DNA from 2 places in the Janthinobacterium sp. FT14W genome. Region 2 is predicted to be linked to the other one. Evidence: predicted binding sites of a transcription regulator. Region 2 holds the regulator's gene; the other holds the start of a gene.
What was found. Region 2 encodes NrdR, which represses ribonucleotide reductase genes. Its sites were predicted from a motif close to CACNANATNTNGTG; they were not measured.
Positions count from the first base shown of each region.

Region 1 (11,317 bases), on a different contig from region 2:
AGGCTGCGGCCCAGGCGGCGCAGCACGGACGGCTTGAACGTCAGGTGCTCCGCATAGCCGCTGACCTGTTCGCGCGCGGGCAGGTGCATGGGCGGAGAGCCCAGCCAGGTGTCGCCGCTGTGCATCTGTTCATTGCGCGGCGCATGCGTGTGCACGCCGATCAGCACGTGCTCGGGCAGCACGGTGCCGTCCGGGATATAGCTGCCGTTGCCGACAAAGCTGCGGTGCGAGATGACGGTGGGGCGCATGGTCATCCAGCCGCCGTCGATCTGCTCGTCGCCCAGCATGACGGCGTCGGCGATGAAGGTGTCGTCGCCCAGGGTCAGCATGTCGGGCACCACGCCCAGGGCCGTGGAAATCTCCGCACCCTTGCCCACCTTGGCACCCAGCAGGCGGTACCAGTAGGGCGCGTAGACGGTGGCATAGATGCCGTGCAGGACGTTCAGGCTCGATTCCTGGATATGGCTGACCAGCCACTTGGCGCAATAGATATTGCTGTGCACGGGCGAACTGCCCGGCTTCAGGCGCGGCAGCGCGCCCCAGCGGATGGCGGCCGACAGCAGTGCCGTCAGCACGATCAGCACGGCGCTGGCGGGGAAGGCCAGCAGGAAGTAGCGGGCCAGCTGGGTCGTCACGTCGCGGCCCTGCAGCCACGGCATCATTTCGCGTTCGTCGAACCAGTCGATCAGCACGAAGCTGGGGAAGACGGGCATGAAGAACAGCACGGCGATCAGGATCATGCCGAAGCAGAAGAACAGGGTTTCGCCCGTCAGGCGCAGGCGCGAGACGGCGGGGCGGGGCGGCTGGCTGGCCTGATCGTAGGGGCCGATGTCGCGCGCGGGCGATCCCATGTAAACCCTGCCGGCCGGTACCGCGGCGCCATCGGCCAGCGCCGATTGCCCCTCCAGGTGGCCGAAGGCGCCCACTTGCGTGTTGCCCTCCAAAATCGCGTAGGAGCTGATGCAGGCGTCGTCGCCGATGCGGATCTGGCCCAGCAGCAAACGGCCCCGTTCCACCCGCGCGTTTTCAAAGTTGACGGCATTGCCCACGCTGACGTTGTCGCCGATGGCCAGCAAGTCGGGCGCGCGCAGGGTCATCGAGCCGATGACCACTTCCTTGCCCACCTTCGCGCCCAGCGCGCGCAGCCACCAGCTGTTCAGCGACGAGCCGCTGAGCAGGTAGGCGGGCGCCGACTCGACCAGGCGGTCGGCCAGCCACCAGCGGTAATACGTGAGGCCCCAGAGCGGATAGCTGCCCGGCTTCAGACGCCCGGCAATCAGCCACTTGCCGCCGATGGCGATGGCAAATTCGGCCAGGGTCGCCAGCAGGAACACGCCGATCGAGGCGGCGATGGCGCGCGGCACCGTGTCGCCCGTATCGCCCGTGAAGAAGTGATAGGTGAAGAACGGCGCCATCCACTGGGCCATGCGCAATGTGACGAGGCCCGGCACGGCTGCCGCCTGGGCCGCGCCGCAGGTCCAGCGCTTCCAGGCCGATGGCGGCGTCCATTCCGCTTCCGGCGTGGCCTGCGCGGGCGCTTCGTTCAGCACGGCGGCGATCTTGCCGATCTGCCGGTTCTGGTAAATGTCGCGCACCGTCATATGGGCGTAGGCCGGATTGGCGCGCAGGCTCGATGCCAGGCGCGCGGCCAGGAAGGAATGGCCACCGAGGTCGCTGAAAAAATCCAGCTGGCGCAGGATAGCCTGGCCGGGGAACAGCACCGCCAGCGCCGCGAACAGGGCTGCTTCGGCCGGCGTTTCCGGTACGTCCGATTCGCCCGCCTCGCCGGCCGGCGGCGCCGACAGGGGCATGGCTTTCAAGGCCTTGCGGTCGATCTTGCCGGAAGTGAGGCGCGGCATCAGCGGCAGCAGCTCGAAGCGGCCCGGCACCATATACGGCGGCAAATGCAGGTTCAGGGCCGCGCGCAGGGTTTTCGCCGCCAGCGCGTCGTCGGGCGCATCGTCGCTGCCCACGATGTAGGCCACCAGCTGGTCGATGCCGTCATCCTTGCGCAGCAGGACGGCCACCGTGCCCACGCCGGGCTGCTGTGCCAGCACGGCTTCGATCTCGCCCAGCTCCACGCGGAAGCCGCGGATTTTCACCTGGTCGTCGGCGCGGCCCAGGCACAGCACCTGCCCATCCGCATCGATGCGCGCCAGGTCGCCCGTGCGGTACAGGCGCGCATCGTCGTCGCTGGTCGCCCAGGGATTGGGCAGGAATTTTTCCACCGTCAGGTCGGGCCGGCCCAGGTAGCCCTCGGCCAGGCCGGGGCCGATGATGCACAATTCGCCCGTCTCGCCCCGTGGCAGCAGGGTCAATGGACGGTTTTCTCCCCCTTCGGCCACTTGCAGCACCAGCAAGCCATAGTTGGGCAGCGGCGTGCCGATGGTGACGGGTTCGCCGGGCCGCAATCGCGCCAGGCTGCACGAGACGGTCGCCTCCGTGGGGCCGTAGGTGTTGAACATGGCGCGGCCCGGGCGCGACCAGCGCTCGACCAGGGATTCCGGGCACATTTCGCCGCCCAGGTTGATCAGGCGCAGGCTGGGCACTTCTTCGGCGAACAGGGCCAGCAAGGTCGGCACCGCGTGCAGAACGGTGACCTTGTTTGCGGCCAGGGCGCGGGGCAGGGCTTCCGGATCGCCCGAGATATCCTTGGGGCCCAGCCACAGGGTGGCGCCCACCAGGTAGGCGATCCAGATTTCCTCGAACGACATGTCGAAGGCGACGGAAAAGCCCTGGTAGACGGTGTCGTCTTGCGTCACTTCCAGCACGGCGTTTTCGCTGCGCAGGAAGTGGCAGATGCTGCGCTGGGAAATCAATATGCCCTTCGGCTTGCCCGTGGAGCCGGACGTGTAGATCACGTACGCCGGGTGTTCTGGCAGCACGGCGCCGCGCGCGGGCAGCGCCTCGCCCGGCGCGGCGGGGGCCAGCAGGCTTTCCGCCGTCCACACGGGCCGGCCTACCCCGGCCTGCGCCAGGCGCGGCGCGAACTGCGCGCAGCTGACGACGCCCGCGCCGCTGGCGTCATCGAGGCACACCTGCAGGCGCTCGACGGGCGTGTCTTCATCGACGGGCAGCCAGGCGGCGCCCGCCTTGGCGATGGCCGCCTGCATCAGCAGCAGGTGGGCGCCACGCGGCAGCCACAGGCCCACGATGTCGCCGGGTTGGACGCCGGCGGCCACCAGGCGCGACGCGGCCAGGCTAGCCTGCGCATCGAGTTCCGCATACGTGATGCGGCGCGCGCCATCGATCAGGGCGATCTGCTGCGGGCAGCGGCAGGCGGTCGCCTCGAGCAGGTCGGCCAGCACTTCCTCGCGCAGCAGATCCGGTCGCGGCGGGCCGTACAGGATGTCGGCGTGGGTGGAAGGAATGCCTGGGCTGACTGCGGTGAAATCGTTCATGGATGACGCTTATCTGTAATGCTGTGTGAGGAATCTGACGGGCTGCGCGCGTTGCGCAGCACAGTTGATACATTACAGCACGCAAGACATTTCAGCGTTGCAGAACGGGGAATTTTGCGGGGCTTTCCGAAATTATGTTGCCGCCGGCTTCATTGCCATGGTTACGGAATGTAAAACGGGGAAACATGGCACCGATTTGCGCCAATGTCTGCGGCGCCGGATAGCCGTGCAGGGGGCGGCCGGCCAGCGCCGCATCCTGGCAGCCTTCGGCCCGGAACTGCTGCAGCACGTAGTTGCTGACGCCTTTCGCCGCCAGGGTGGCGGCCAGGGCCAGCAGCTGCGCGTCGGGCAGCAGGTCCGGGTGGGTAGTGGTGCGGCATTCATGGGCCACGCCGCTGGCGAGGATGGCGTCCAGGCAGGCGCGCGCCGGCTCGCCGCTGCCCGCCACGCGGGTCACAAGACGATAGTCGCTGAACGGCGCCTTGATGTCGAAACCCACCCAATCGACGAGGGGCAGCACTTCCTGCAGGCGCTGCGGATAGATGCAGGCCGTGTGCAGGCCGATGCCGAAGCCCAGCGCCCTGGCGTCCTGCATGGCGCGTGCCAGTCCCGGGTCCATGCACGCCTCGCCGCCGCTGAAGACGACGGCGTCGACCAGGCCCACGCGGCGACGCAGCCAGGTCAGGACGTCGCGCCAGGGCATGGCGCCGTCCGGCGTGCGCGGCTGCAGATGGGGATTGTGGCAATAGCCGCAACGCCAGGGGCAGCCCTGCACGAAGACGACGGCCGCCAGCTTGCCCGGATAGTCGGTGGCGGAAAAGGGCGTCAGGCCGCCCACCTTCAGTTCAGCCGCCATGGCAGGCGGGCTGGCCGACCCGGGCGCTCGCTTCCGTAAAGTACTGGCGCTCGTGGAATTCGCCCTGCTTGCCGATGTTGAACGAGGCGACGGGGCGGTGGTAGCCCATCACGCGGGTCCAGATTTCGCAGCGCTGGCGTTCCGTATCGAGCAGGGTGATGGCGGGAGTGAAGTCGGGACGTGCATTCATGGCGTTTCCTCAAGTGATGGAGCAGGTTGGGCTTGCTTACGGGCAATGAGCTCCGCGTCGCAGCTGGGACAGAATTCATGCTTGCCGGCCAGGTAGCCGTGGCGCGGGCAGATGGAAAACGTGGGCGTGACCGTGATGTAGGGCAGCGAAAAGCGGCTCAGCGCGCGTTTCACCAGTTCGCGGCAGGCGTTGGCGTCCGACAGCGCTTCCGTCATGTACAGGTGCAGCACCGTGCCGCCCGTGTACTTGCGCTGCAGCGCGTCCTGCAATTCCAGCGCCTCGAACGGGTCGTCCGTGTGGCCCACGGGCAGCTGCGACGAGTTCGTGTAATACGGGTTGTCGACGGTGCCTGCCTGCAGGATGGCGGGATAGCGCTTGCGGTCTTCGCGGGCGAAGCGGTAGGTCGTGCCTTCGGCCGGCGTCGCTTCCAGATTGTACATATGGCCCGTCTCTTCCTGGAATTGCACCATGCGGGCGCGCACGTGGTCGAGCAGGCGCACGGCCAGCGCATGGCCTTCGGGCGTCGTGATGTCATGGGCGTCGCCGCTGAAATTGCGGATCATCTCGTTGATGCCGTTCACGCCCAGGGTGGAAAAGTGGTTGCGCAGGGTGCCCAGGTAGCGCTTCGTGTAGGGGAACAGGCCTTGCTGCATCAGCTCCTCGATGGTGCGGCGCTTGATTTCCAGGCTGGCCTTGCCCAGCTCCAGCAGGCGGTCCAGGTCGGCCAGCAGTGCCGCTTCGTCGCCGCGCCACAGGTGGCCCAGGCGCGCGCAGTTGATCGTCACCACGCCCAGGGAACCCGTCTGCTCGGCGGAACCGAACAGGCCATTGCCCCGTTTCAGCAGTTCGCGCAAGTCCAGCTGCAACCGGCAGCACATGGAGCGTATCATGTTCGGCTTGAGTTCCGAATTGATGAAGTTCTGGAAGTAGGGCAGGCCGTAGCGGGCCGTCATCTCGAACAGGCGTTCGGCATTCTCGCTATGCCAGTCGAAATCCTCGGTGATGTTATAGGTGGGGATGGGGAAGGTGAACACGCGGCCCTTGGCGTCGCCCGCCATCATGATCTCGATGTAGGCGCGGTTGATCATGTCCATTTCCGCCTGCAGCTCGCCATAGCTGAAATCCATCTCGCGGCCGGCGATGACGGGAATCTGCTCGCGCAGGTCGTCCGGGCAGACCCAGTCGAAAGTGAGGTTGGTGAACGGCGTCTGCGTGCCCCAGCGCGATGGCACGTTGAGGTTGAAGATCAGTTCCTGCATGTACTGGCGCACGTCTTCGTAGCGCAGGCTGTCCTTGCGGATGTAGGGCGCCATATAGGTGTCGAAGGAGCTGAACGCCTGCGCGCCGGCCCATTCGTTTTGCAGGGTGCCGAGGAAGTTGACGATCTGGCCGATGGCGCTCGACATGTGCTTGGGCGGGCTAGACTCGATCTTGCCTGGCACGCCATTCAAGCCTTCATGCAGCAGGGTGCGCAGCGACCAGCCCGCGCAATAGCCGGCCAGCATGTCGAGGTCGTGGATGTGCAGCGCCGCTTCGCGGTGCGCCGCGCCCACTTCCGGCGGGTACACCTGGTCCAGCCAGTAGTTGGCGATGACCTTGCCCGATACATTGAGGATCAGGCCGCCCAGGGAATAACCCTGGTTGGCGTTGGCGTTGACACGCCAGTCGCGCCGTTCCAGGTATTCGTTGATGGACGCGGCGACATCGACCTGGCCGCGCGGGGGGGAAACTGCATTCGTCGTCATGAAACCTCCAATAAACACAACATGCGGTGTTTTTATGGAGATTAATGACTAAATATAGTGGCGTCAAAGGGCGCGTGCAGTGGCGTGACGAATCCTTGATGCAGGTGAAAAAAGCGCCCCTGTTTACTTTTTCGCGCGCCACTGGCGCAGGACGACGCAGCCCAGGCCGAACCAGGCGGCGCCGCAGACGGCGATGCTGATGACGGAGGCGGGCAGCACGTGCATCCAGATTTCCAGCGGCGAGAAGGTGCTCCAGCTGGCCACGCGCGCGTCGAAGGTGACGTAGTTGGCCAGCAGCCAGTAGGCGGCCAGCAAGCCCGTGCAGATGGCGGCCTGGCGCCGCACGGACATGGCGCGGCGCGCGAAGACGGCCAGCAGGAACAGCAGCAATACGCCCGGATACGCGCCCAGCACCTCGGGCGACAGGATGGAGAGCGACTCGGCGTCATAGCCGTCGGCGGGCGCGGCCCACTGCACCTGCAGCACGGTGAGGAACAGGGTCAGCAGGAAGATCAGCAGCGGTTTGCGGGGCATGGCGGTCAGCGGAATCGGGTAAGGGGACGGGCATTTTACAGCCAGGTCAAGCAAGTCGAACGCGCGCCAGCCATGCATGCATTCCTTCACCTGCGTCAAGGACTGGGCGGCATGGGCGGGGCTATAGTCTGCACCCTGAGCCGATACAGGACTGTGAACATCATGATGCTTGAATCAACCCCCGCCACCCGCGTGGCCGGACCGCTGGAACTGGTCTGTCCCGCCGGCAGCCTGCCTGCCCTGAAAGCGGCCATCGACAATGGCGCCGACACCGTCTACCTGGGCTTTCGCGACGCCACCAACGCGCGCAATTTCGCCGGCCTCAATTTCGATGAAAAGGCCATCGCCGAGGGCGTGCGCTACGCCCACCAGTACGGACGCAAGGTGCTGCTGGCGCTGAACACCTATCCGCAGCCGCACAACTGGGCCGTGTGGCGCAGCGCCATCGACCGCGCCGCCGACGCCGGCATCGACGCCATGATCGTTGCCGATCCGGGCCTGATGGCCTACGCGGCCCAGCACCAGCCGCAGCTGCGCCTGCACCTGTCCGTGCAGGGCTCGGCCACCAACTACGAGGCCATCAACTTCTACCACGAACATTTCGGCATCGCCCGCGCCGTGCTGCCGCGCGTGCTGTCGATGGCGCAGGTGGAGCAGCTGATAGCCAAGACGGAAGTCGAGATCGAGGTGTTCGGCTTCGGCAGCCTGTGCGTGATGGTCGAAGGGCGCTGCGCATTGTCGTCGTATGCGACGGGCGAGGCGCCGAACACCCACGGCGTCTGCTCGCCGGCGAAATCCGTGCGCTGGCTGGAAACGCCGAACGGCCTGGAATCGCGCCTGAACGGCGTGCTGATCGACCGCTATGCGCCAGGAGAGAATGCCAGCTATCCCACCCTGTGCAAGGGGCGTTTCGAAGTCAACGACGAAGAGTATTACGCGATCGAGGAACCGGCCAGCCTGAATACCCTGGCGCTGCTGCCGCAACTGATCGCCATGGGCGTGCGCGCCGTGAAAATCGAGGGGCGCCAGCGCAGTCCCGCCTACGTGGCGCAGGTCACGCGCGTGTGGCGCGAAGCGATCGACGCCTGCCGCGAAGGCAATCCCCGCTATGCCGTCAAGCCGGGCTGGATGGCGGCCATGGACAAGCTGGCCGAGGGCCAGCAGCACACCTTGGGCGCTTACCACAGATCTTGGAAATAGAGGATGAACATGCTGAAGCTTTCACTGGGTCCCTTGCTGTACTACTGGCCGCGCGCCACGGTCTTCGAGTTTTACCAGCAGATCGCCGGCACCGCCGTCGATATCGTCTACCTGGGCGAAACCGTCTGCTCGCGCCGGCATGAGGTGCGCCTGGCCGACTGGCTCGATATCGCCGACATGCTGGCCGCTGCCGGCAAGGAAGTGGTGCTGTCGACGCAGGCGCTGATCGAGGCGGGCGCGGAACTGGCGACTTTGCGCCGCATCACGGGCAATGGCCGCTACGGCGTCGAGGCCAACGACATGGGCGCCGTGCACTGCATGGAAAAGGGCGTTGCCTTCGTCGCCGGTCCCCACCTGAACCTGTTCAATGGCCCCAGCCTGCAATTGCTGGCGCGCCTGGGCGCGCGGCGCTGGGTGATGCCGCTGGAAATGGGGCAGGCGGCGCTGGCTGAAATGCAGCGCCAGAAACCGGACGGGCTGGAGACGGAGGTGTTTGCCTACGGCCGCATGCCGCTGGCGTTTTCCGCGCGCTGCTTCACGGCGCGCAACCGCAACCTGCCGAAGGACGATTGCGGCTACAGCTGCCTGGAAGAGCCGGACGGCCTGCTGCTGCGCACGCGCGACGAAGTGCCGTTCCTCGTGCTCAACGGCACGCAGACGCAGTCGGCGCTCGTCTACAACCTGGTGCGCGAACTCGACGCCATGCGCGACATGGGCGTGGCCGTGGCGCGCATCAGCCCGCAGGCCATGCATACGGAACAAGTCATCGCCATCTTCGACCGTGCCCGCCGCGGCCAGGTCAGCGGCATCGGCGCCCAGGCGCAGCTGGCGGCCTGCCAGCCGGCCGGCGCCTGCGACGGTTACTGGCACGGCCAGCCTGGCATGGAACAGCACGCCGCTCATTGAACGCATCGAAAGGACACACCATGCAAGATCAACTGGAAAGACTGCCTGTCCCGGCCCGGCCCGGCATGAGCAAGCCCGCAGCGTCGTACCGGCTGCCCGAACCGCTGGCCGAATTGCTGTCGAAGCTGCCGCCGTATCCCGCTTCGTGGCTGTTCGTGCAAGGCTTGAACCGCCTGCTGGCGCCGCAGTTGCCGGACGACGTGCGGCGCAGCCTGGAAGGGCGCAGCTTGCGCCTGCGCCTGCTCGATGCGGGCATCGCCTTCGATTTCGAGTGGCAGGGCACGGTGTTCGTGGCCGAGCGCTATGCCGACGTGACGGACCTGTGCATCGCCGCCAGCGTGCATGATTTGATGCTGCTGGCGCGGCGCCAGGAAGATCCGGACACCCTGTTCTTCAGCCGCCGTCTGAGCCTGGAAGGCGATACGGAACTGGGCCTGCTGTTCAAGAATACGCTCGACGCCATCGAGCTGCCGCCGTTCGACCTGCAGGCGCTGGGACCGCGCCGCGTGCTCGCGCATCTGCGCGACCGGGGCGCGCGGGAAGGGTAGGCGAGCGGGGGGAGCAAGGCGGCGGCAGGCGTTCAGTGGCGGCAGTGGCCGCAGGCGCCGCTGCAGGAGGGCAGTTGTTCCTCGTCGGAGGCTTCACCCATGAAGCCGGCGTCGTTGACGGCCGCCAGCAGGCGCTCCTGCGTGGCCAGCCGCTCGTCGAATTGCACCGTGGCCCCGTGGCGCGCCAGCGAGACGCACACGGTGGCCACGCCCGTGACGGCTTCGAGCGCTCCCGTCAGCCTGTCGGCGCAGCCTTCGTGATCCATACCGATGATATTCAAGCGTGCTGTTTGCATGTATCCCTCTTGTTTTTCAAATAAAAAAACAGCGTAGGCGAGGGCTGCGCATGCCGTCCAGAGCAGCACGCAAGATTTATTTGCTATTTGAGCTTTTGTTGATCTGTATTAATTCCAGGCTCCTGGGGCCAGCCAGAAACTGCTGTTGTTTTATACACAGCTGTCCTATTCCAGTCGACAAGCGCAGTGTGCTGCGCGATACTGTCATTCTGATAAGAACGCTGATGAAAGCGCTGGAAAGGAGGGGCCATGCAGCGCCGCCCCCTGCTCATGCTTGCCGGCCTGTGGCCGTTGCGCGCGGCGGCCGCGGGCCCGTCGCCGCCGCCGCCGCTCGTGTATCCGCGCCATCAGGCGCTCAGCGATCCGCAGCAGGCATATGTGACGGCCTTGCTGCAACGGGCGCTGGCCCGTTCGGGCCACGCATATGCCTTGCGCCGTTCGGAACTGCGCATGGTGCAGACGCGCGCCATGCAGGAAATCGCCACGGCGTCGGGCAGCGTCGACGTCGTCTGGGCCATGACGAGCCGCGCGCGCGAGACGCACTTGCTGCCGGTGCGCATCCCCATCGACCGCGGCCTGATCGGCTGGCGCGTGGCCCTGATCCAGGCGCGCCAGCCGCAGCTGCTGCGCGACGTGCGCAGCATCGCCGCCCTGGCGCGGCTGTCGGCGGGCCAGATGCGCGACTGGCCCGATTGCGCCATCCTGCAGGCGAACGGCTTGCGCCTCGATACCTCGAGCACCTACGAGGGCCTGTTCCAGCAACTGGCGGCAGGGCGCATCGATTACTTTCCCCGTTCCGTGATCGAAGCGCAAAGCGAGCTGGCCAGCCATGCGCAGCTGCCGCTGGCGCTGGACGCCCACCTGGTCATCCGCTACCCGGCCGCGCTGTACTTTTTTGTCGGCAAGCACCGGCCGGAACTGGCGCGCCATCTTGAAATCGGACTGGAAACCATGCTGGCCGATGGCAGCTTCGCGCAGCTGTTCCAGCAGCATTTCGGCCGCCTGGCGGATAGCTTGCAGCTGTCCCGGCGCCACGTGCTGGAGCTGGCCAATGCGGACCTGCCGGAGGCCACTCCGCTGGTGCGCAAGGCACTGTGGTATCGCCCCAAACATCACTAATGGTTTTGTTGACTTGTGTCAAATAACCGCTTCAATCGTGCGCCCGATGTTTGATGAAACGCAAGGCGAGTTCAACAGAACACCTGTTGACACTTGTAAATTTTTCACCGAATATGATTCCTCGTAACAACATTTCCCCGGCACGGGCCGCCATGGCCCGTGCTGCGCGGGACCCTGTACGCCCGTTCAACCGCCAGCGTCTGCCAGCCCGGGAACGGGTCACCATCCGTCTCTTTTCGAAGGTTTGTCCATGCTCGATTCGATCGCGTCGGTATTGCACCAGGTTCCGGAATTGGCCTTGTTCCTGGCGCTGGCCCTCGGTTACGCGGTCGGGCAGATACGCTTCGGTCCCATCCAGCTGGGCGGGGTGTGCGGCACCCTGATCGCCGCGCTGCTGATCGGCCAGGCGGGCATCACCCTGGACGCCAGCGTCAAGAATGTCTTCTTCATGCTGTTCATCTTTGCCCTCGGCTATGCGGGCGGTCCCCAGTTCTTTGCCAACCTGAATGCCAAGGGCTTGCG
Region 1 covers NZ_WFLL01000007.1:131,453-142,769, reverse strand. The annotation lists gene GCN74_RS07610 (Pls/PosA family non-ribosomal peptide synthetase) at 1-3,401, opposite strand, end outside; gene GCN74_RS07605 (anaerobic ribonucleoside-triphosphate reductase activating protein) at 3,493-4,257, opposite strand; gene nrdD (anaerobic ribonucleoside-triphosphate reductase) at 4,247-4,447, opposite strand; gene GCN74_RS07595 (ribonucleoside triphosphate reductase) at 4,444-6,192, opposite strand; gene GCN74_RS07590 (hypothetical protein) at 6,316-6,804, opposite strand; gene ubiU (ubiquinone anaerobic biosynthesis protein UbiU) at 6,889-7,926, shown strand; gene ubiV (ubiquinone anaerobic biosynthesis protein UbiV) at 7,936-8,832, shown strand; gene ubiT (ubiquinone anaerobic biosynthesis accessory factor UbiT) at 8,853-9,380, shown strand; gene GCN74_RS07570 (heavy-metal-associated domain-containing protein) at 9,413-9,676, opposite strand; gene GCN74_RS07565 (transporter substrate-binding domain-containing protein) at 9,926-10,795, shown strand; gene aspT (aspartate-alanine antiporter) at 11,046-11,317, shown strand, end outside.
Region 1: a site for NrdR is predicted at 6,239-6,252, ahead of GCN74_RS07595 (ribonucleoside triphosphate reductase). Genes of this name have one in related genera too.

Region 2 (11,317 bases):
GGATGAGCAAAGAAGTCGACGGGGCCGTCCGCATCGGGCAGGTAGGCGCGCTGCAGCACCGTCTTGCGTACCTCGTCGATGACGCGGTCGCCGCCCGTCAGGGCGTAACGGACGATGTCGAGCATGCTGGCGCTGGCCCAGTTGAGAAAGTTGCCGCTGAAACTGTCGCCGCCGCAACCGTGCAGCGCATCGGCCGGTTTCAGCACTGAGAAGTAAGCGGTCGCTACGCGCAAGTCCGGCAGCATGACGCCATCCTTGCTGCGATACGGATAGCTGTAGCACATGCGCGCATGGAAGTAACCGAAGTACTCGCGCTGCGGCGCATACTCGCCGCCATATGCGGCAGCGGCGGCAGCATGCGTGAGGGACAGGTTGAGAAGCAGATTCGGCGGCACCCTGGCGCCATGCAAGCCCGCGTCGGCCCGCTCCAGCGCCACCGGGGGCGCGGCGGCGGCCGCAACGGGGCCGCAAGTAAGGCAGGCCAAGCCGGCCAGCAGCAGCAGCAGCAGCAGCAACAGCGAGACGCGGCCGGCGCGCCGCCAGGCGGACAACAAAGCGGACCATAAAGCGGACCACGAAGCAGCGGACCATGCAGCCGGCCATGCAGCGGACGATAAAGCCCTCATGGCCCCGCTCCGGCCGCCTGCTTGCGGTAGTAGCTTTGCAGCACAATTTGCGTGCTTTCCTGCGCGCCGAAACCGATGGCCGTGATGCGGTACACATAGCTTTCCGTGGCCAGGCTGCCGGCCGCGGCTGCCGCCTGGGCGCCGGGCGGGTGAAACGACAGCAGTTCGATAAGGTAGCGAGGACGGCGCGACGGCAGGAAACCTTGACCCGTCTGCATCACGGCGCCCGTAAACTGGCCATACGGCACGGTGCGGCCGGCACTTGCCCCTTCGGCGCCATCCAGTTCCATGCTCAGCCAGAGAGCCGGCGCATCCGGCGGTGCGGGCAAGCACAAGCCCAGTGCGCCTCCCTCGCCGCAGCCATCCGCGAACCCAGCCGCGCTGTCCGGCGCGAAGAGGCTGCTGCGGCCCGGCGCGCCGGGCAAGCCTTCGATATCGTTCTGCGCATCCACCAATGCCTCCTCCGCCGCCTGAAACGCGATCTGCCGGTCGCGCTCGCCGCGCGCCGCCTTTTCTCCCTGCAAGGCCATCTGCGCTGCAGATATGCCCAGCAGCAAAATGATCACCAACAGGCACAGCACATACACGAGAGTGGCGCCACCGTCGCGCGTACGAGGTCGGCACCACGGTGCGCAACGGCGGACGCCCGCGCCAGCCATCGCGCCCCCGCCTAGGCCGGCCCGTTGCGCAGCACGATGCTCGTCTGCACCAGTTGCCGCAGCCGGGAACGCAATGCGGCGGGCAAGGCCGCGCGCGCGATACGCACACCCGTGTCGTCGTCGCCGTGCGCCTCCGCATACGCCGGGCCGAACAGGTCGAACTGCGCCGGCCCCAGTTCCGCCAGCTTGTCCACCTGGCCCGCCTCGCCATGCAGCAGCAGCGCCACGCGCACGCTGGCCACGCGCTTCCAGTGCGTGCGGCGGTGAAAATCGCGCTGGCGTGCGGCCGCATCCGCGCCGGCCAGCACCAGCGCCGCATCGTAGGCGTCGAGCGCGCTGGCGTTGACATACCGGTTCGCCACGCCGTCGGGCGGCGTATCCGTGTCGAGGCCATACAGCACCTGGAAACCGTCGACGCCACGGATGACGGCGTCCGCGCCCCAGCCGTTCGCGCCACGGTATTTGCAGCGCAGCTCGCCCTCGCCGTCGGCGCCCTGGGCCACATAGAAAATGCTCCAGCCCCGCTGCGCCTCCGTTTGCGCGGCGCCCACGCCGAAGCCGGCGCAATTGAGCACGGAACCGTCGCCGCCCTCGTCCTTGCCGGCGCCGTAATAGCGCAGGGCCAGCACATCGCTGCCATGCACGGCATCGGGCAACGCGCCGCTGATGCCTTCGCTGTTCTTGCCCAGGCTGTGCGCATCGAGCCCCGCGATATTCGCGCTGTCGTAGTCGGCATGGGCGACGGGCGCGGCGCTGCTGTCCCAATTCACGTACGCCGTCTGGCGCACGGCGCGGGCGATGGCATCGAGCGCATAGCGGCCATTGTCGTCCAGGCGCGCACTGGCGGACTGGTCGCCATAACTGCCGCTGGCCGCCAGCAGCATGGCGCTGGCGGCCAGCATCAGCAGCGCGCCCAGCGACAGGGCTACCAGCAATTCGAGCAGGCTCATGCCGCGATGCCGGCGCCTGCCAGCGCGCATGCCGTTCACGCCGTTCATGCGCCCCCTCCCCCCAGCTGGAATGCCAGCCTGGGCAGCGACTCGCCCGCCCCATTCACGGCGGGCGAGCCATCGGGCTGGCGGCCGCGCCAGCCCAGCTTGATGACGATGGGCGCGCCCTTGCCGCCGCTGCAAGCCCAGTGCAAGCCTTGGGCGGCGGCATCCCACGCGGGGACGTCGCGGCAGATACGCAGGCGCGCGCCGGGCAAGGCCGATTGCAGTTGCTGTTTCCATTCGGCGATATCGAATTGCGCCAGGTCGGCCCCGCTGCAGGCGGCAGCGCCAAAGCAGTCCGGCCCGCCGCCCGCGTCGGCGCCGTCCGCCGCCGCGTAGGCCACGTTCAGGTAGGGATTGCCCCCGTCGGGGCCATACATGAGCACGCTGTTCGCGCGCATGCGCTCGGCCATGCCGGCGGCCAGCTGCACGCCCGCCGACAGCAATGCCGACTCATGGCGCGCGCGCAGGGCATTCAGTTGCACGATGCTGGCGCCCAGCAGGCCCAGCGCCAACAGCAGCAGCGACACCAGCACCTCGACGAGGCTGCTGCCATCCATGGGACCACGCGTGCCGCTGTGCATGAGCTTCTCCTGCTGACAGAGTCAAACCCGGACCGGAACCGCGCAAACGCCCGGCCCAGCTACAAGATAGGCGCGCGCAAAAACTCGGGCATGAGGCAGCGCAAACGTCGCTGCAAAATAGGGAAAAGTGAGGAGAGAGACCGCGCCCGGATTGATCAGGCCGCTTGCCAGGCGGGCGCTGGCGTGGTGGAAACGGGGCGCGCAAGCGGCCCCGTCGTCGAACAAGAAGCTTCGCGCAAGCGTCAGGGCTTGCCGCGGGCCTGCCCCACTTCGGCAATCGCATCCTGGAACTCGGCCAGGTCCTCGAAATTCTTGTACACGGAGGCAAAGCGGATATAGGCGATTTTGTCCAGGCGCTTGAGTTCCTGCATGACGAGCTCGCCGATATAGCCGGAATCGACTTCGCGCAAGCCGCTGGTCAGCAGTTTTTCCTGGATGGATGCGATGGCCGTATCCACGGAGGCGGCCGCGACGGGGCGCTTGCGCAAGGCCAGCATCAAACTGCCGCGCAACTTATCCGCAGCGAACTCCGTCCGGCTGCCATTCTTTTTGACGACGGCCGGCATGATAAGTTCAATGCGCTCATACGTGGTGAAACGCTTGTCGCATTTGCCGCAACGGCGGCGGCGCCGTATGGCATCCCCTTCCTCCGATACGCGCGTATCGAGAACCTGGGTATCGCCGTGCTGGCAAAATGGACATTTCATGGGCTGGATACAACTTTATAGTAATAATTACGGGAAATCGCCGCCCTTAAATGAAAGGGCGCCCGAATCACTCCGGGCGCCCTGGGGCACGACTGGAATGTGTCAGACAGAATCTTACTCCGTATGACACATTCTGGACAAATAATTATGCAGCGTACACAGGGTGCGCGTCGGCCAGCACTTTCACGGCCGCTTTCACGCGCTCGATGGTGGCGGCGTCATGCGGATTGTCCAGCACGTCGGCGATCAGGTTGCCCACTTCTTCCGCTTGCGCTTCCTTGAAACCGCGCGTCGTCATCGCCGGGCTGCCCAGGCGGATGCCCGAGGTGACGAACGGTTTTTGCGGGTCGTTCGGGATGCCGTTCTTGTTGCAGGTGATGTGCGCGGAACCGAGGATGGCTTCGGCTTCCTTGCCCGTCAGGTTCTTGGCGCGCAGGTCGACCAGCATGACGTGCGATTCGGTGCCGCCGGAGACGATGCGCAGGCCGCGCTTGATCAGGGTTTTTGCCAGCACGTCGGCGTTCTTGATCACTTGCTTCTGGTACTCGACGAATTCAGGGCTCAGCGCTTCCTTGAAGGCGACGGCCTTGCCGGCGATCACGTGCATCAGCGGGCCGCCCTGGATGCCGGGGAAGATGGCCGAGTTGATGGCTTTTTCGTGTTCGGCCTTCATCAGGATGATGCCGCCGCGGGGGCCGCGCAGCGATTTGTGCGTGGTCGAGGTGACGAAGTCGGCGAACGGCACCGGGTTCGGGTACAGGCCGGCGGCGATCAGGCCGGCGTAGTGGGCCATGTCGACCATGAAATAGGCGCCCACTTCCTTGGCGATCTTGCTGAAGCGTTCGAAGTCGATCTTTTTCGAGAACGCGGACGCGCCGGCGATGATCAGCTTGGGCTTGCGTTCGCGCGCCAGGCGTTCCATCGCCGCGTAATCGATGTCTTCTTCCGCCGTCAAGCCGTACGACACCACGTCGAACCACTTGCCCGACATGTTCAGCGGCATGCCGTGGGTCAGGTGGCCGCCTTCGGCCAGCGACATACCCATGATCAGGTCGCCTGGTTTCAACATGGCAAAGAACACGCCCTGGTTCGCCTGCGAGCCGGAATTCGGCTGCACGTTCGCGCATTCGGCGCCGAACAGCTGCTTGACGCGGTCGATGGCCAGTTGCTCGGCCACGTCCACGTATTCGCAGCCGCCGTAGTAGCGCTTGCCTGGATAGCCTTCGGCGTATTTGTTCGTCAGTTGCGAGCCCTGCGCTTCCATTACGGCTGGCGACGTATAGTTTTCCGACGCGATCAACTCGATGTGATCGTGCTGGCGCACGTTTTCTTTTTGAATGACGGCGAACAGTTCAGGGTCGACGTTGGCGAGGTTGTGATCTTTTGCAAACATGTAAAAACTCCAAGTATGAGGGTGCTTGTACTGGCAGGTTGGATCGAATGAGGGGAGCCGGCGTTAAGTGAATAACAACATTTGACAGGCAGCCTCTTCGTGCATTTCCATAGTGGCTACCCAGGCGAACGGCTGATGAAAAATCTCACGTTTCCCGGTGGGTGTCCACCTTTCGCCGGTTTGCCGATCGCCATCCAGGCAGATCGCCGACTTTTCGCCAGTCACGTGAGACGTAATGGAAGTCAAATTGTAAGTTAAGTGCCCAAATTGAGCAAGGAATGCAGCGCTGCCGCTATAATCGCCGCGCGCCGCCGCAGCCCGGGCATGGCCACAGGCCGTTCCCCGTGCAAGGCAGCGGCTCTTAAGCTGGACTTAAACCTGGCCATGGCATGTAAGCGTATGTTACGAGGCTTGCCATTGTGTACCCTGGATTTACAATGCTGCGGTGCAACTTATATGCAGCTTTCGCATGGCTTTCCAGCAAGCGCCCACAGTCACAAGAAGAAAAATCGCGTAAAATGTTGCTCAATCTCACTACTGGCGCAATAAACATGCCTTCAGTCTTTACCTGGAACGTACGTGTCTACTATGAAGACACCGACGCCGGCGGCATCGTGTATTACGCGAACTACCTGAAATTCTTCGAACGCGCGCGCACCGAATGGCTGCGCGCCATCGATGTGGGCCAGCAGGCATTGCTGGAACAGCACGACGCGATGTTCGTTGTCAAAAGCGTCAACGCCGACTATCATGCGCCAGCCAGGCTCGATGACACGGTAAAATTAACATTAAGCATAGAAAAAATGGGGCGCGCCTCCATCGTTTTCCTGCAACAAGCCTGGTGCGGCGACCGCCTGCTGAACACGGCCCGCGTCAAGATCGGCTGCGTCGACTCGGCATTGCGCCCGCGCGCCGTGCCTGATGCAGTAGCGGCCCGCATGCGCGACGCCTGAGCCCTACCCGCCACCCCCGGACAATTCACCCAACAGACTGCCAGCCAATGAACGTTACACAAGATCTTTCTTTCCTCGCGCTCATCACCAATGCCCACCTGATCGTGCAACTGATCATGGCCCTGCTGCTGCTGATTTCCCTGACCAGCTGGACCTACATTTTCCGCAAGATGTTTGCCGTGCGCCAGGCGCGCAAGCAGACCATCGAATTCGAACGCAGCTTCTGGGCCGGCGGCAACCTGCATGCGCTGCACCAAAACGCCAGCGGCAACCGCGACCAGAGCGGCGCGCTGGCCCGCATCTTCGATGCCGGCATGGGCGAATTCATCAAGGGCAAGGCCTCGTACGGTTCGCGCGAAGCGCTGGACGTCGGCGCCGTGCTCGACGGCGCCCGCCGCGCCATGCGCGCCGCCTTCCAGCGTGAAATGGACGTGCTCGAATCGCACCTGGCCTTCCTCGCCTCCGTCGGCTCCGTCTCGCCCTACATCGGCCTGCTCGGCACCGTATGGGGCATCATGAACGCCTTCCGCGGCCTGGCCAACGTGCAGCAAGCCACCCTGGCCGCCGTCGCGCCCGGCATTGCCGAAGCGCTGATCGCCACCGCCATCGGCCTGTTCGCGGCGATTCCCGCCGTCGTTGCCTACAACCGTTTTTCGCACGACATCGACCGCCTGGCGATCCGCTTCGAGAGCTTCGTCGAGGAATTCTCCAACATCCTGCAGCGCCAGTCGCGCTAAGAGGGAGCAAGGTCCATGGGTTCCTCATTCAATAGCGGCGGCATGCGGGGCGGCCGTGGCCGCAAGTTCAAGTCCGAGATCAACGTCGTGCCGTATATCGACGTGATGCTGGTGCTGCTGATCATTTTCATGGTGATGCCGTCGTCGAACAATCCCAGCGTGGTGAACCTGCCCAACGCGGAAAAGTCGGCGAAACCGCCCGACGACTATATCCAGATCGTGCTCAAGCCGAACGGTTCGCTGTCGATCGGCCTGATCGGCAAGGAGCAGCAGGCGCCGGAAACGGAACCGAACCGCGACGCCCTGCTGCGCAAGCTGCGCGGCTTGCACGAGACCAATCCCGAGTATCCCGTGATGATCGCGGGCGACAAGGAAAGCAAGTACGACGATGTGATCCAGCTCATTTCGGAAGCGAAAAAGATGGGCATTACCCGCGTCGGCCTGGCCACCAAGTAAGCGCAGCATCCTGTTTCCAGACTTGACCGTTTTTAGATAGACTAGACTTTGCAGACCAAACAAATCGACCATGTACTCGGCAAGCCCTACAGCGTGCCGCGCGAACGCAGCCGCTGGCCCTCGCTGGGCCTGGCGCTGGCGATGCACCTTGGCCTGCTGTTTTTCCTGTGGGTAGGCGTACACTGGCAAAATACGGAACCTGTGGCCGTCGAAGCGGAAGTATGGGACATGCAGGTGCAGACGGCCGCGCCGCCGCCCGAGGTGGCGACGGCACCGGAGCCGACACCGACCCCGCCGCCGGAACCGCAAGTGGAACAGCCGGCCCCGCCGCCACCGCCGCCCGTGGCCGCGCCCGAGCCGAAGGTCGACCTGCGCGAGGCGGAGATCGCCCTGGAACGCAAGAAAGCCAAGCTGAAGGAAGAAAAAGACAAGGCGGCTGCGGAAGAACGCCGCAAGCAGGAATTGAAGGAACGCGAGGAAGAAAAGCGCGAACTGGAAAAACAGAAGCAGAAAGAAAAAGACAAGGCTGAAAAGCTGGAAAAAGAAAAGGCCGACAAGCTGGAGAAAGCCAAGCTGGCCAAAGAGAAAGAAAAAGCGGCGGAAGAAAAAGCCGAGAAAGAACTGTCCGATAAAAAAGCGGCGGCGGAAAAAGCGGCCAAGGCGAAAAAAGCGGCGGAAGAAAAGAAAGCCGCCGACAAGGCGCGTGACGCGGAAATGCGCCGCATCACGGGCGCGGCGGGCGCCGGCACGACGGGCACGGCCGCGAAAGCGACCGCGCCACGCAAGGACAGCGGCTATGTCGCTGCCCTGACGAGCAAGATCAAGAGCAATATCGCGTACAGCGGTAGCACGGACGTGCCGGGCAACCCGCGCGCCGTGTTCAAGATCGAGCAACTGCCAACTGGGGAAATTATTTCGGTCCGAAAGATTAAAAGTAGCGGCCTGCCGGCGTACGACAGCTCGGTGGAAAACGCCATTAATAAATCGTCGCCACTGCCGAAGAAAAAAGACGGCACCGTGGAACGCGAGATTGAACTCATATTCGAGATGAAGGATTTGCCTAAATGATGACCATGAAAAAAATGAGCTATGTCGTGCTCTGCGCCGGCCTGATGCTGGGAGCGTCGGGCGCCCAGGCGCAGCTGCGCGTGGAGATTACGGGGATCGGCAGCAACCAGATCCCGGTGGCTGTCGCCAGCTTTGTCAATGAATCGGCGGCGCCGCAATCGCTGTCGGGCATCATCAAGGCCGACCTGGCCCGCAGCGGCGTGTTCAAGCTGATCGACGCCGATGCGCCCGTGGCGGAAACGGCGCCCGTCAGCTACGAGCAGTGGAAGTCGCGCGGCGCCGATGCGCTGGCGGCCGGCACCGTGCAAAGCATGGCCGATGGCCGCCTGGACGTGCGCTACAAGCTGTTCGACACCATCAAGGGTGCGCAGATCTCCAGCATGAACAATGCGGCCGCGCCCCAGTTCAACCGCCTGCTCGCGCATAAAATCGCCGATGACATCTATGAGAAGCTGACGGGCGTCAAGGGTGCGTTCGCCACGCGCATCGCCTACGTCACGCAATCGGGCCGCGAATACCGCCTGGAAGTGGCCGACGCCGATGGCGAAGGCATCCAGGTCGCCCTGCGCTCGAACGAGCCCATCATTTCGCCATCGTGGTCGCCGGACGGCACCAAGGTCGCGTATGTGTCGTTTGAAAAGAAAAAGCCCATCGTCTACGTGCAAAACCTGGTGACGCGCCAGCGCACCATCGTATCGAATGAAAAAGGCAGCAACTCCGCGCCGAGCTGGAGCCCGGACGGTTCGCGCCTGGCCGTGGCCCTGTCGCGCGATGGCCATACCCAGGTCTACACCGTCAATGCCGACGGCAGCGGCTTGCGCCGCGTCAGCAGCAGCAGCGGCATCGATACGGAACCCCAATTCTCGGCCGATGGCCAGAGCATTTACTTCACCAGCGATCGCAGCGGCGGACCACAAATCTACCGCATGTCGGTCAACGGCGGCGAAGCCAAGCGCGTGACGTTTGGCGGCCCCTACAACATCAGCCCGCGGATTTCGTCCGACGGGAAGACACTCGCTTATATTTCCCGTCGCGACGGCAATTTCCAGCTCTACGCGCTCGACCTGGCTAGTGGCCAGGAACTGCGCCTGTCGGACACCGCCAACGACGAATCACCGAGCTTTTCGCCCAACGGGAAATATATCATGTACGCGACCGAATCCGGACGACGCAAGTCGCTGGCAGTGGTATCGGTGGATGGCCGCGTCAAACAGCGTTTGACTACGCAAGCTGGCAATATCAAGGAGCCCACCTGGGGTCCTTTCATGAAGTAAATGCTGTACAGTTTCACCTTTAACCATGACCCGGAGAATAAAAATGAGTAACTTTAAAAGTTTGGCTTTCATCGCCGCTACCGCAGCCCTGCTGTCCGCCTGCAGCACCCCAGTTAAAGTAGCAGAAACCCCAGTGGTTGAGCGCGCTCCTGAAAAAGCAGCTCCAGCACCAGTTGACACCCGTCAAGTTCAGCCAGTGACGACCGCATCGGTCGATCCGCTGGACGATCCAAAAGGCGTGCTGGCCAACCGCAGCATCTACTTCGACTTCGACAAATACGTCGTGCGCGAAGCGGACACCCCAGTCGTGCAAAACCACGCTGCCTACCTGGTAAAAACCCCAGCCCGCAAGATCCTGATCCAAGGTAACACCGATGAACGCGGCGGCGCCGAGTACAACCTGGCCCTGGGCCAGAAACGTGCTGAAGCAGTGCGCAAGTCGATGGCAGCCCTGGGTGTGCCGGAAGGCCAGATGGAAGCCGTGTCGCTGGGCAAAGAAAAGCCTAAAGCACAAGGCAGCAACGAAGCAGCATGGGCTGAAAACCGCCGCGCTGACATCGTTTATTGATGTTGACAGGTGAGCGCCGCAGCATTGACGCTTACCTAACTGGCCAGTCATAGGCATAATAATGGGGCGCAGCGCGGTGATTCACCGCCCGGCGCCCCGTTTGCATGTTTGCGTAACCTTTGAAAGCCCGACCCATGATGACATTCTCGAAAGCCGGCGTTGCCGCCGCCTTGATGGCCGCGTTTGCCTACCTGCCCCTGCACGCCAACGCCGCCCTGTTCGACGACGACGAAGCGCGCAAGGCCATCCTGGAGCTGCGCGCCAAGGTCGACGCAATGGCGCGCGACCTGAACAGCCGCATCGACGCCAAGGCGGACAAGACCAGCACCTTGAGCCTGCTCAACCAGCACGACCAGACCATGCAGGAGATCGCCCGCCTGCGCGGCCAGATCGAAGTACTGGGCAATGACCTGGCGAACACGCAAAAGCGCCAGAAGGATTTCTACACCGATATCGACGCGCGCCTGCGCAAGCTCGAGCCGCGCCAGGTCACCATCGACGGCCAGGAAGCGGCCGTGGGCGTGTCCGAGCAAAGCGCGTATGAAACGGCGTTCGGCCAGTTCAAGTCGGGCGACTACAAGGGCGCCGTCACGGCACTGGATGCCTTCGTGAAACGCTATCCGGAATCGGCCTACGCGGCCAATGCGCAATACTGGCTGGGCAACGCCTATTACGCCCAGCGCGACTGCAAGAGCGCCATCACGGCCCAGCAGGCAGTGCTGAAGAACTATCCGGACAGCCCGAAGGCGGCCGACGCCATGCTCAACATCGCCAGCTGCTACACGGAGCTGAAAGACAAGGCAAACGCCACCAAGACACTGAACGCCCTGATCTCGCGCTACCCGGACTCCAGCGCGGCCCAGACGGCCAAGGAACGGGCCGGCAAAAAGTAAAAGCGGGGAAAAAGTTGCCCGTTAGGTTTGACAGAATCCCGGGCACCCCCTATAATCTTTCTTCTTCGGGTCGTTAGCTCAGCTGGTAGAGCAGCGGACTTTTAATCCGTTGGTCGCAGGTTCGAATCCCGCACGGCCTACCACGAATACGCAGTACTGATCTGCTTGCGAGTTGTTATAGCAAGCATTTTTTTACGGCACAGTGTTACCGAAGTTGTTGTAAAAAGTTTTTGGGTCGTTAGCTCAGCTGGTAGAGCAGCGGACTTTTAATCCGTTGGTCGCAGGTTCGAATCCCGCACGGCCTACCAAATACTATGAAGAAGCCAACCGTTCGCGGTTGGCTTTTTTGTTTTCGGCAACGTCCGAATTTGAGACGACGGAAGCAGCCGAAACCTATGGCCGCTGGT
Region 2 covers NZ_WFLL01000028.1:17,107-28,423, forward strand. The annotation lists gene GCN74_RS18360 (pilus assembly protein) at 1-551, opposite strand, end outside; gene GCN74_RS18365 (PilX N-terminal domain-containing pilus assembly protein) at 623-1,285, opposite strand; gene GCN74_RS18370 (PilW family protein) at 1,297-2,283, opposite strand; gene pilV (type IV pilus modification protein PilV) at 2,280-2,861, opposite strand; gene nrdR (transcriptional regulator NrdR) at 3,104-3,568, opposite strand; gene glyA (serine hydroxymethyltransferase) at 3,714-4,961, opposite strand; ZMP/ZTP riboswitch at 5,073-5,196, opposite strand; gene ybgC (tol-pal system-associated acyl-CoA thioesterase) at 5,513-5,914, shown strand; gene tolQ (protein TolQ) at 5,962-6,651, shown strand; gene GCN74_RS18400 (ExbD/TolR family protein) at 6,667-7,107, shown strand; gene tolA (cell envelope integrity protein TolA) at 7,156-8,175, shown strand; gene tolB (Tol-Pal system beta propeller repeat protein TolB) at 8,181-9,449, shown strand; gene pal (peptidoglycan-associated lipoprotein Pal) at 9,493-10,017, shown strand; gene ybgF (tol-pal system protein YbgF) at 10,152-10,910, shown strand; tRNA gene GCN74_RS18425 (tRNA-Lys) at 10,978-11,053, shown strand; tRNA gene GCN74_RS18430 (tRNA-Lys) at 11,143-11,218, shown strand; gene GCN74_RS29730 (stability determinant) at 11,257-11,317, shown strand, end outside.